DNA from 3 places in the Rhodococcus sp. 05-340-2 genome. Region 3 is predicted to be linked to each of the others. Evidence: predicted binding sites of a transcription regulator. Region 3 holds the regulator's gene; each other region holds the start of a gene.
What was found. The regulator LexA, encoded in region 3, represses DNA repair genes until DNA is damaged. The targets are predictions, from matches to a motif close to CGAACANNTGTTCG.
Positions count from the first base shown of each region.

Region 1: CH271_RS02930 (HNH endonuclease signature motif containing protein) is a predicted target of LexA. The motif match lies at 1,520-1,533, and genes of this name have one in related genera.
Region 2: CH271_RS25890 (SAV_6107 family HEPN domain-containing protein) is a predicted target of LexA. The motif match lies at 2,177-2,190, and genes of this name have one in related genera.

Region 1 covers NZ_NOYU01000006.1:306,746-310,021, forward strand. The annotation lists gene CH271_RS02930 (HNH endonuclease signature motif containing protein) at 1-1,485, opposite strand, end outside; gene CH271_RS02935 (hypothetical protein) at 1,806-2,357, shown strand; gene CH271_RS02940 (phosphotransferase) at 2,359-3,141, opposite strand; SAM riboswitch class I at 3,247-3,276, shown strand, end outside.
Region 2 covers NZ_NOYU01000042.1:155,931-159,206, forward strand. The annotation lists gene mraZ (division/cell wall cluster transcriptional repressor MraZ) at 1-406, opposite strand, end outside; gene CH271_RS25880 (hypothetical protein) at 499-876, shown strand; gene CH271_RS25885 (DUF3040 domain-containing protein) at 920-1,357, opposite strand; gene CH271_RS25890 (SAV_6107 family HEPN domain-containing protein) at 1,585-2,040, opposite strand; gene CH271_RS25895 (GNAT family N-acetyltransferase) at 2,237-2,854, shown strand; gene CH271_RS25900 (phytoene desaturase family protein) at 2,859-3,276, shown strand, end outside.
Region 3 covers NZ_NOYU01000027.1:417,735-421,010, reverse strand. The annotation lists gene hrpA (ATP-dependent RNA helicase HrpA) at 1-34, shown strand, start outside; gene nrdR (transcriptional regulator NrdR) at 47-511, opposite strand; gene CH271_RS16995 (hypothetical protein) at 612-1,022, opposite strand; gene lexA (transcriptional repressor LexA) at 1,408-2,091, shown strand; gene CH271_RS16985 (acyl-CoA dehydrogenase family protein) at 2,170-3,276, opposite strand, start outside.

The DNA.
Region 1 (3,276 bases), on a different contig from region 3:
GCGGTCTCGGGCGATCAGCACGATGCGTTGGTCGGCGGAGGCGATGCGTTTGGAGCGGCCGAGGTACAACGCTCTGCCGTTGTCGTCGAAGATCGTGAGGTAGTGGTGGGCGTGGGAGGCCATGCGGATCGCGTCGCGGATCGAGACGCGGGATCCGGTGCCGGTCATGGCGTATCCGCAGCCGGCTTCGAGATCTTTCAGGGTCATGGTGACGATGGCGGTGACAGGCAGGCCTCGGTGGGTGCCGAGGGTCCCGGAGGCAAGGGTGTGCCGCAGCGCCAGTTTCAGGGCGTCGTGGTGACGTTCACGTTGGGTGCGGAGATCCCGAGCAACTGCAGCCTCCCGCGCTGCTGTCTTGTCCGCGGTGTCGTCGCCGGTATCGGATCCGAAGTGCCCGACGGGTTCAGTAGCGCCTGCAGTGTCGTCGGGGTCGTCGGGGTCGTCGGGGTCGTTTGACTGTGTGCCGCAACCACAGTCGGTCCCGTCACCGCAGTCGTCGTCATCGCAGCCGTCGTCACTGTTGCAGTCCGTTCCATCCCACAGGCCTGCATCATTGGACCCGGCATCGCTGGGCGTCGACTCGGGTTGCGGCGCAGTGGCGCTGCCGTCGCCGCCGTTGTCCTCGCCATCGTTGTCGTCGCCATCGGTTTCGTCGTCACGTTCATCGTCGTGGACGACCGATGTCGGGTCGGCGGGGTTGTTCACTCCGGGTTTCGCGGCTTTGGAGAACAGGGCTTCGAGGTAGGCGCGTAGTTCGGGGTCGACGCAGAATTTTCCTTCCGACATCCCGTCGGCACCTTGCTCGCCGAGGTAGAAGAACGCATCCCGTCGCTTCCGCGGCCTCGGCTTCCCGTCCTCGTCTTCGTCGTCGTCGTGGTCGCCGTCGGGGTTGAGGATCGAATCCAGGTTTGCCACCAACGGTGCGAAGTCGTCGGGCCGTCTGGTCGAGGCGAAACCCACCAATTGCTCTTCGGCTCGCTCCCGCGTCTGCGGGTCGACACTCGAGGGCAGATGGCGGAAGAACTCCCGGATCATCTGCACATGCTTGGCGTCGAGCAACCCCGCCCGCAAGGCAGCAGCGGTGTGCGGCAGCAACGGCGGCAGAACTTCGCCCGAGAAGGAAGTGCGGTCACCCAATTCCGCAGCCAGACGCACCCGAGCACCCGCGGCGTGTGGGGTGATCCGCAGCATCCACGCCACCGACGACGGCACCGAACCCGCATACACATCGAGACCGTGTTGAGCGATGAGTTCGTTGAGCCAGTTATACGAGTACGCCGTCAGCGACCGGGTCAGAGTTTCCATCCGTTCGATCACCGCACGCCGGTCGGCGTTCGTCCACGACACCGACGCCTGCCCCGCCAACTCCGCCACCGCGGACTCGACCCGATACACCAACAACGACAACTCCGGATCGGACACCTCAGGGGCAGGCGGCACCGTCTCGATGCCGTCCACCCCTGATCCGCCGTCCCCCGAAAGCATGAACAGAATCTATCGCGACCCACCGACAAGTTCTCGAACACACGTTCCCATCTGTGATCGGAGGTCGAAAAGCTTGGTCGTGGTCGGAGCGGTCAACTGTGTGGCGGATTACACATTGCTCATAAGTGTGACGTTGTCGATTTTACGTAACGATGAGTCGCGTAGATGCTGGTGGGGGCGTTCAATATCCCCCAAGGCGGACGGAACGACCGCAGCAGCGTTGCTTGCGTCGGTGACGAAAGCCACTGCTTGGCTGTATCTCCGAACTCGAGTGTCGAGCCGGTGTCCAATGTTGTGTTGACCCAGTGGGGATGATCGACATGAACGACGCATTTCGCTTCGCCGTTTCGTGCAAATCGCCGAAGGAACTGATCACTCGGCTTCAGTTCGGTACCACGGACCTGTGGCCAGAGGATGCGTCCCTCGCGGCCCGTTGGGGTTACATGGCCGACCTGATCGATTCCGATCGGGGCATGCTCGTCGAACTCGATTGTGCACTGTCGGCACCGGTTGTGGACGCACTCGTTGCGACGGCGGAACTGTGCAGACAATCGGCCTCCGAGACTGTGCCCCAATCGGATTGGAGATTCCTCCGTCGCGCCTTGGAATGGCTGAAGATCAGCAGTTCGGACGTCGACCGTGCGTTGCTCGCGGTGGGCGACGAAGTTGCCCTCGTCGGTCTCGATGGTGAGGAAGAGGACCTTTCTGTCGCGACGTGGCTGTGTATCGAAGTACTCGATCGATTCGCCGCCGAGGACACGATCGGTTATTGGGTGCACCGCATGGATGTCCACGGGTCGAAAGCTGCTCGAAAGCATGCGGATTCGGGCCGCTGTGACATCGAAAGTTCTGAACTGCCGATGGCCGTCTGAGTCAGATACGGCTCACGCTGTTCGCCGGGAACCGGTGGTAGACAGCATGCGAAATTGCGTCTCGATGTCGATCGATGAACAGTTGATCGCGTGAATACAGGGCAGCATGCTCGTGGTTCGGACCGGCCTCGACCGCGAGTTCCATTGCCCTGAGCCTCGCGATGATGATGTCAGGGAGTTCGGTGGCCCGAGGGTCGGGATAGATCCCGAAGATTCGGCGCAGCCTGTCCCATCGATCGACGTCCGGGGACCATCCTCCGTCGGAGAAGTTGTCGGCACTGCAGAGTGGTGCGAATCGATAGGCGAAATAGGCCAGGTCGTCGATGCGTCGCCCCGGGCCGGCCTCGTCGAAATCGATCAATGCGACGGCTGCCGAACCCTCGAAGACGAAGTTGTACGGAGCTGCATCCCAGTGGCAGATCACCTCGGGTTCGACGTCGTCGGGTAGGTGTCGGGCATGGCCGTCCGGCAACCGCAGACCGATGGTGAGGTCGTGCAATCGGCGGAGGATCCGGGTAGCGCTCTCCAGAGCTTCGACGCTGCGAACGGCGGCGGGCATCGGATAGTTGCCGGCAATCCCATGTCGATACGTCAGTATTTCTCGGCCCTGATCGTCTGTTCCCAAGAATCGCGGAGCGCAGGGAAAACCTTTGCGCTCGAGATGTTTCAGGAGTACATGCACGGCGGCGGAGTGGTCTCCCGTTGCGCGACGCGCAGTCTCGCCTACCCGATGCACGACGGTTCGGTTGCCTCCCTCCAGCGGCGCCCCGGTCTCGTCGTTCATCGGTTCACGGTCTCATATCGGTGCGGGATTGCACTCTCGAATTCCGCGACGATCCCTACCCCGGTTGGCAAGTGCGCCGACCCTCTCGTAGTATCGGAATCCGTAGGACCATCCAGAGCGACCGAGAGACCTGGC
Region 2 (3,276 bases), on a different contig from region 3:
CGAAAGCGTCGGAGAAATCCTGCTCGTTCTCAGCGGAGTAGCGCGCCCACGCTTCGTCGTTCCAGATTTCGATGAAGTCCATCGAACCGATCACCACGCAGTTTCGTTCGAGCCCCGCATAGCGGCGATGCTCGGGACTGATGGTGATACGACCCTGTCCGTCCGGCCGCTGTTCGTCGGTTCCCGAAAAGAACTGACGAACGTAGGCACGGGCTTTGGGGTTGGCACGAGAAGCCGCCGTCAATTTCCGTGAGCGCTCTGCGAAGTCCGCTGCGGTGTAGACAGCGAGGCTGAAATCCTGCCCCTTGCTCACCATGACTCCTCCTGCAAGCGCGTCCCGAAACTTGGCCGGCAACGTGAGTCGACCTTTGTCGTCGAGCTTCGGCGTGTAGGTACCGAGAAACACTCGCCACCTCCAGCCTCGACTCTCCGCTGCGGACCACTTTACCCCACTCTCCCCCACTTCGAACCATCCACGGCCGGAAAACTTTGACCGAAATGACATTCATGCAGCTCAGCATGCACAAGATCGGTGTCGTCGGCCGCGAGGCCGCGGGCGACATCGCCGGTTCGATTCGGGAGCGACAGCGCTCGAGTCCATCGTTGAAGCCGCCTGACCAGCACCTCGACATCGGGCGTGGTGAACGAACGCAGATCTCGATCCTCCAGTGGGGCTCGAGTGGGGAGAAGTGGGGACTGTGGGTGAAAGTGGGGGATGTCGGGGAGGCATCCCAGAACTCCCGTGCGCGGGGACGGCCGAGCCGGCCCTCGACGCGAAGCGGAGGGCTACGGGCGATTCGGCGGCGTCCGTCCGAGGGCAGAAACGACAACAGCACCTCACCCGAAGGTGAGATGCTGTTCTACGTTGACGCGTGAAGTTGTGGAGACGAGCCGGTAGCGGTCCGTCGAACCCGTTCGACTACTCCTGCTCGAACCTCTTACGGAACCGATCTTCCATGCGAGAGCTGAAGCTGCCGCCCTTGCGACCACCCTTCGATTTCTGCCCGGTACTACGCCCGGACGGTTCGGCAGCATCGTTGGCTGTGCTGCCTTCGTCCTGCGACGCTGCGGCTCCCTTGTTGGAACCGCCGAACAGGAACAGTGCCCCGGCACCGAACATGAACAAAAAACCGATGAGACTGACGACGAGAAAAGCCAGACTGTTCGTCGACAATGCAACACCGGCGACGAGCAACACGAGTCCCACTACGAACAGCGCGGCAGCCTGAAAGCGCCTCCTGCTCGACGCCGCGCGTACGCGACCGCCCCTCACATGAGACGCGAATTTGGGATCCTCGGCGTAGAGAGCGCTCTCGATCTGATCGAGCATGCGCTGCTCGTGCTCGGAGAGTGGCACGGTACCTCCCCCTGCACAGATATTGAAGGTCATTTCGGTTGCGAAACGACGGGAAGCTGACCTTGGCGGCTACCTGCTGTCGATGATACGAGCTGAATCGGCCGCTTACCACCTACTCGGTCGATGTGTTCCTGAGAAACACCGAAGTTTTGGAGACGGACGTCCCGAAAACTCCGAGCGAACACCGTATGACGTGGCGATTGTCACCCGGCGTCCAGCTCGGTGAGCTACGCCGACAAGGGTGCAGTCATCGGATCGACGGACGCGAATCGAGCCTGCCCGCCGAGTCGATCCTCGACCGAGTTCAGAAAACGACCGACGTGCCGATGAAAATCGTCGGCATCGAGATCGGCGATCGTGCTCGACGCGCCGGCCTCGACCGCGGCCCGAGTGGCCGAGAAGGACGCGAAATAGTCGGCCCAGACAGCGAGATCCGGTGCCGCCTTGGCCATCAGCACCCATGCACTGCGTGAACGGGGACGTGCTCCGATCGAATTCGGCAGCGACGCCAGCACAGCTGCCGCACCTTTCAACGCGGCGGCGTAGCTCCCGAGAAATCGATCTCCGGCAACGCTCTCCCCGATGGACTCGGACAGCAGCGCATCGGCTCGACCCAGCAGAACCTGAGCCTGACGCGACACCGGCGACCGCACTCCGGCATCGAATGCCTTCGTGATCGTCATACTCGAACACCTCCAGTTCGAATCTCCGGCGCGTACCTGACGCGGCCGGAACCGTGGCGAAGCCTTACAGTCGAACTCCGGAGAATCCGTCTCGACGATCCGAGCCGAAGCCACCGGCGCACTCGGCCCCGATTGTCGAACACCCGTTCGACACATTCAATATAGCTGTGCCCACCGACAAGTTGCCGAAGAAAGGTTGAGAACAGTCGTCACCGATGCGCAGACAACGCCGTACCTGGTCGATCTGACGCCCCCGGAATTCCGCCAGCGGCTGTTCGAGGCACTGTCCATCTATGTCGAGGCCATGGGCTATCCGCGTGGAACCGAACAGAGCAGGGCACCGATGTGGAGCGAACATCTGCACCGGCCGGGCTGGCGAGCAGTCGGTGCACTGCTCCCGAACACCGACCCGAACCAGCCGGATTCGCTGGTGGCCGTCGCATACGGCTACCACGGTGCCGCGCACCAGTGGTGGCATCAGCAGGTGCGCGACGGCTTGCGGCGCACGGGGCATTCCCCGCACAGTGTCGAGGCCACGCTCGACGATTACTTCGAACTCACCGAGTTGCACGTCCTCCCGAGCGCTCAGGGCCACGGGCTCGGCGGACGACTGTGCAGCCGACTGCTGGGCGGCGTCTCCGCGGACAACGTGATGTTGTCCACACCGGAGGTCGCGGGAGAGGACAACCGAGCTTGGCGGCTGTACCGGCGGCTCGGGTTCGAGGACGTGCTGCGCGACTTCACCTTCGCCGGCGACCGACGCCCCTTCGCAGTCCTGGGCCGCCGGTTGCCTCTCGACGGGCCAGTAGCCTGAAGGCGTGATCGATGCTGTGGTGGTGGGCTCCGGCCACAATGCCCTGACCTCTGCCTGTTATCTGACCGATGCCGGTATGTCGGTGGAGGTTCTCGAGCGCGACACCGTCGCGGGCGGCGCGGTCTCGACGGTGGAACGCTTTCCCGGCCACCGTGTCGACCGCGGTTCGTCGGCGCACATCATGATTCGTCACACCGGCATCATCGAGGAGCTCGGACTCGCCGAGTTCGGACTGCGCTACATCGACTGCGATCCCTGGGCCTTCGCGCCGGGAGCCGTCGACACCGACGAACGCGGCATCGTCTTCCATCGCGACCTCGACCGAACCTGCGACTCCATCGCCGCCGCCTGCGGCGCAGCCGACGCGCGCGCCTACCGCACCTTCGTCTCCGTCTGGGGCCCTCGCAGCGAACGCACCATGC
Region 3 (3,276 bases):
CATCGAGAAGGCGATCTCGGACCAGAGTCGCTGACGGGCGGATCTGTCAGTCGATGTCGGCGGACTCGCGGTGCTTGCGCAGTTCGTGGATCTCTTTCTCGAAGTCCTCGGCCGAACTGAACGAGCGGTAGACCGAAGCAAAGCGCAGGTAGGCCACTTCGTCGAGATCACGGAGCGGACCGAGAATGGCCAACCCCACTTCGTTGCTGGGGATCTCCGCGGATCCCGCGGCACGGATGGCGTCCTCGACCTGCTGCGCCAGCAGGTTCAGCGCATCGTTGTCGACATCTCTGCCCTGGCAGGCGCGTCGGACTCCCTTGACGACCTTCTCGCGACTGAACGGCTCGGTCACGCCGCTGCGCTTCACGACCGCGAGCACTGCGGCCTCGACGGTGGTGAATCGACGGCCGCACTCCGGGCAGGAGCGACGACGCCGGATTGCTTGGCCCTCGTCCATCTCACGCGAGTCGACCACGCGTGAGTCGGGATGCCTGCAGAACGGGCAATGCATGAGGGGTCCTCCGTCGTAGCCGATGCTCCGACGACGAGCACGCACATCGGGGCAGTCTGTCGAGGATACTCAGTCCTCGCGAACGCGACGGGGCCGGTGGTCATCTGCCGGGCGTGTACTCGACGAGAGCTCCGTCGTGCACTTCGACCACACCGACCGGCTGCGCACCTGCATCGGGAGCAGCCGCCCGCAGGTTCGCGATGCCGATCAGGCCACCTGCGACGACCAGGACCGCCAACACCGTCAGCACGAGCGATCGCAGCCGAACCGGCTGGCCCGCGAAGTGCGCGGAGGTCGCGTCGAACTCACGATCGGCCTCCTCGCGATCGGTGACATCGGACCACGACGGATCGAGGACCGGAAGGCACGGTGCGCTCTGTGTACGGGGTGCCGTGACGCCGTGCATCCCGATGGGACTCTGCAGAACGGGACGCGCCCGGCGACGACGCTCGACGACAGTGGACCGGGCACGGACACCGGCGGCGGTGGGGCGATCGGTGATGATGGTCATCGGAACCTCGACTTCGCTCGTTGGATCGATTGTTCGATCAGGCGTTCGATGGACGCTTGTTCGAAGTTCTATCACGAGCCTCCGACAAAGTCTGCAGAAAACGCGACACGAGTCGAACAGATGTTTGATTCAACAGCTGATACACGCTAGATTCGTGTCAGAAACCACACGCCACACGAGTCGACACCATCAACTCCAGTCCGCGCAGACCTACCACGCAGACCGGATCCCAGGACACCAGCAGGAGGCCGACAGCATGAAGGACGAGACCTCGACGAGGTCGACCACGCGTTCCACGACGACGGGTTCCAGGACGACCGGAGCCAAGGCCACCGCCACCAAGGCCGCGGCGGGAAAGCCGGCCGCGGAACCGACCTCCAAGGCCATGGAGGTCGGCACCGATATCAGTGCGGGTCTGACCGAGCGGCAGCGGAAGGTACTCGAGGTCATTCGCGCGTCGGTCACCGAGCGCGGCTACCCGCCGAGCATCCGGGAGATCGGAGACGCGGTCGGTCTGACCTCGACCTCCTCCGTTGCCCACCAGCTGCGCACCCTCGAACGCAAGGGCTTCCTCAGGCGCGACGCCAACCGTCCCCGAGCCGTCGACGTCCGCGGTCTCGACGAGGTGCAGGCCGATCAGGCTGCCGCCGCGGTCGACGGTTCGTCGGCGTCCGAGGAACAGGATCGGTTGCCGACCCCGACGTTCGTTCCGGTACTGGGCCGGATCGCCGCAGGCGGTCCCATCCTGGCCGAGGAAGCCGTCGAGGACGTGTTCCCACTCCCCCGCGAGCTGGTCGGTCAGGGTTCGCTGTTTCTGCTGAAGGTGGTCGGCGAGTCGATGATCGATGCGGCCATCTGCGACGGTGACTGGGTGGTGGTTCGTCAGCAGTCCGTGGCCGACAACGGCGACATCGTAGCTGCGATGATCGACGGCGAGGCCACCGTCAAGACGTTCAAGCGGTCCAAGGGCGAGGTGTGGCTGCTGCCGCACAACCCGCTGTTCGAGCCGATTCCGGGCAACAACGCCGCGATCCTCGGCAAGGTCGTCACCGTGATGCGCAAGCTGTAGGGATCGTCACCGAAGACAAACGCGAAGGGCCGCAGCACAGTGTGCTGCGGCCCTTCGCGTGTTCTTCGGATCAGCGGATCACAGATTCAATCCGCGGCCGATGATCTCCTTCATGATTTCTGTGGTGCCGCCGTAGATGGTCTGCACACGAGAATCCATGTACGCCTTGGCGATCGGATATTCCTTCATGTAGCCGTAGCCGCCGTGCAGCTGCAGGCACCGGTCGATCAGTTTGACCTGATTCTCGGTGGTCCACCATTTCGCCATCGCGGCTTCCTGGACGGTCAGGGTGCCCGCGTTGAGCAGTTCGATGAACTTGTCCACCATGATGCGGGTGGCGGTGGTCTCGGTCGCCAACTCCGCCAACACGAATCGGGTGTTCTGGAACTTGCCGATCGACTTTCCGAAGGCCTTGCGATCGCGGCAGTACTGGATCGTCATGTCCAGCGCAGATTCCATGGCCGCAGCGGCGACAACAGCGATCGAGAGCCGTTCCTGAGGAAGATTCTGCATGAGGTAGATGAAGCCCATGCCTTCTTCACCGAGCAGGTTGGCCGCGGGCACGCGAACGTCGGTGAAGCTGAGTTCGGCTGTGTCCTGGGCCTTCATACCGATCTTGTCGAGATTGCGGCCACGCTCGAAACCGGGCATGTCGCGCTCGACGACCAGCAGGCTGAAGCCCTGGGCACCCTTCTCGGGGTCGGTGCAGGCTACGACGATGATCAGATCGGCGTTGATTCCGTTGGTGATGAACGTCTTCGAGCCGTTCAATACCCAGTCGTCGCCGTCGCGAACGGCCTTGGTCTTGATGCCCTGCAGGTCGCTTCCGGTACCCGGCTCGGTCATGGCGATCGCGGTGATCAGCTCACCCGAACAGAATCCGGGGAGCCAACGCTGCTTCTGCTCGTCGTTGGCCAGCTCGATCAAGTACGGCGCGACGACGTCGTTGTGCAGGGTGAAGCCGATGCCGCTGTAGCCGCCGCGAGTGGTTTCCTCGGTGACGATGGCGTTGTAGCGAAAGTCCTTGACTCCGCCGCCGCCGAATTCCTCGGGCGCTGCCGTTCCGAGGAAGCCCTGCTTACCGGCCTCGACCCAGACACCGCGATCGACGATGTTCTGCTCTTCCCACTTCGCGTGGTTCGGTGCCACGTGCTGATCGAGAAATTTCCGGTACGACTCCCGGAA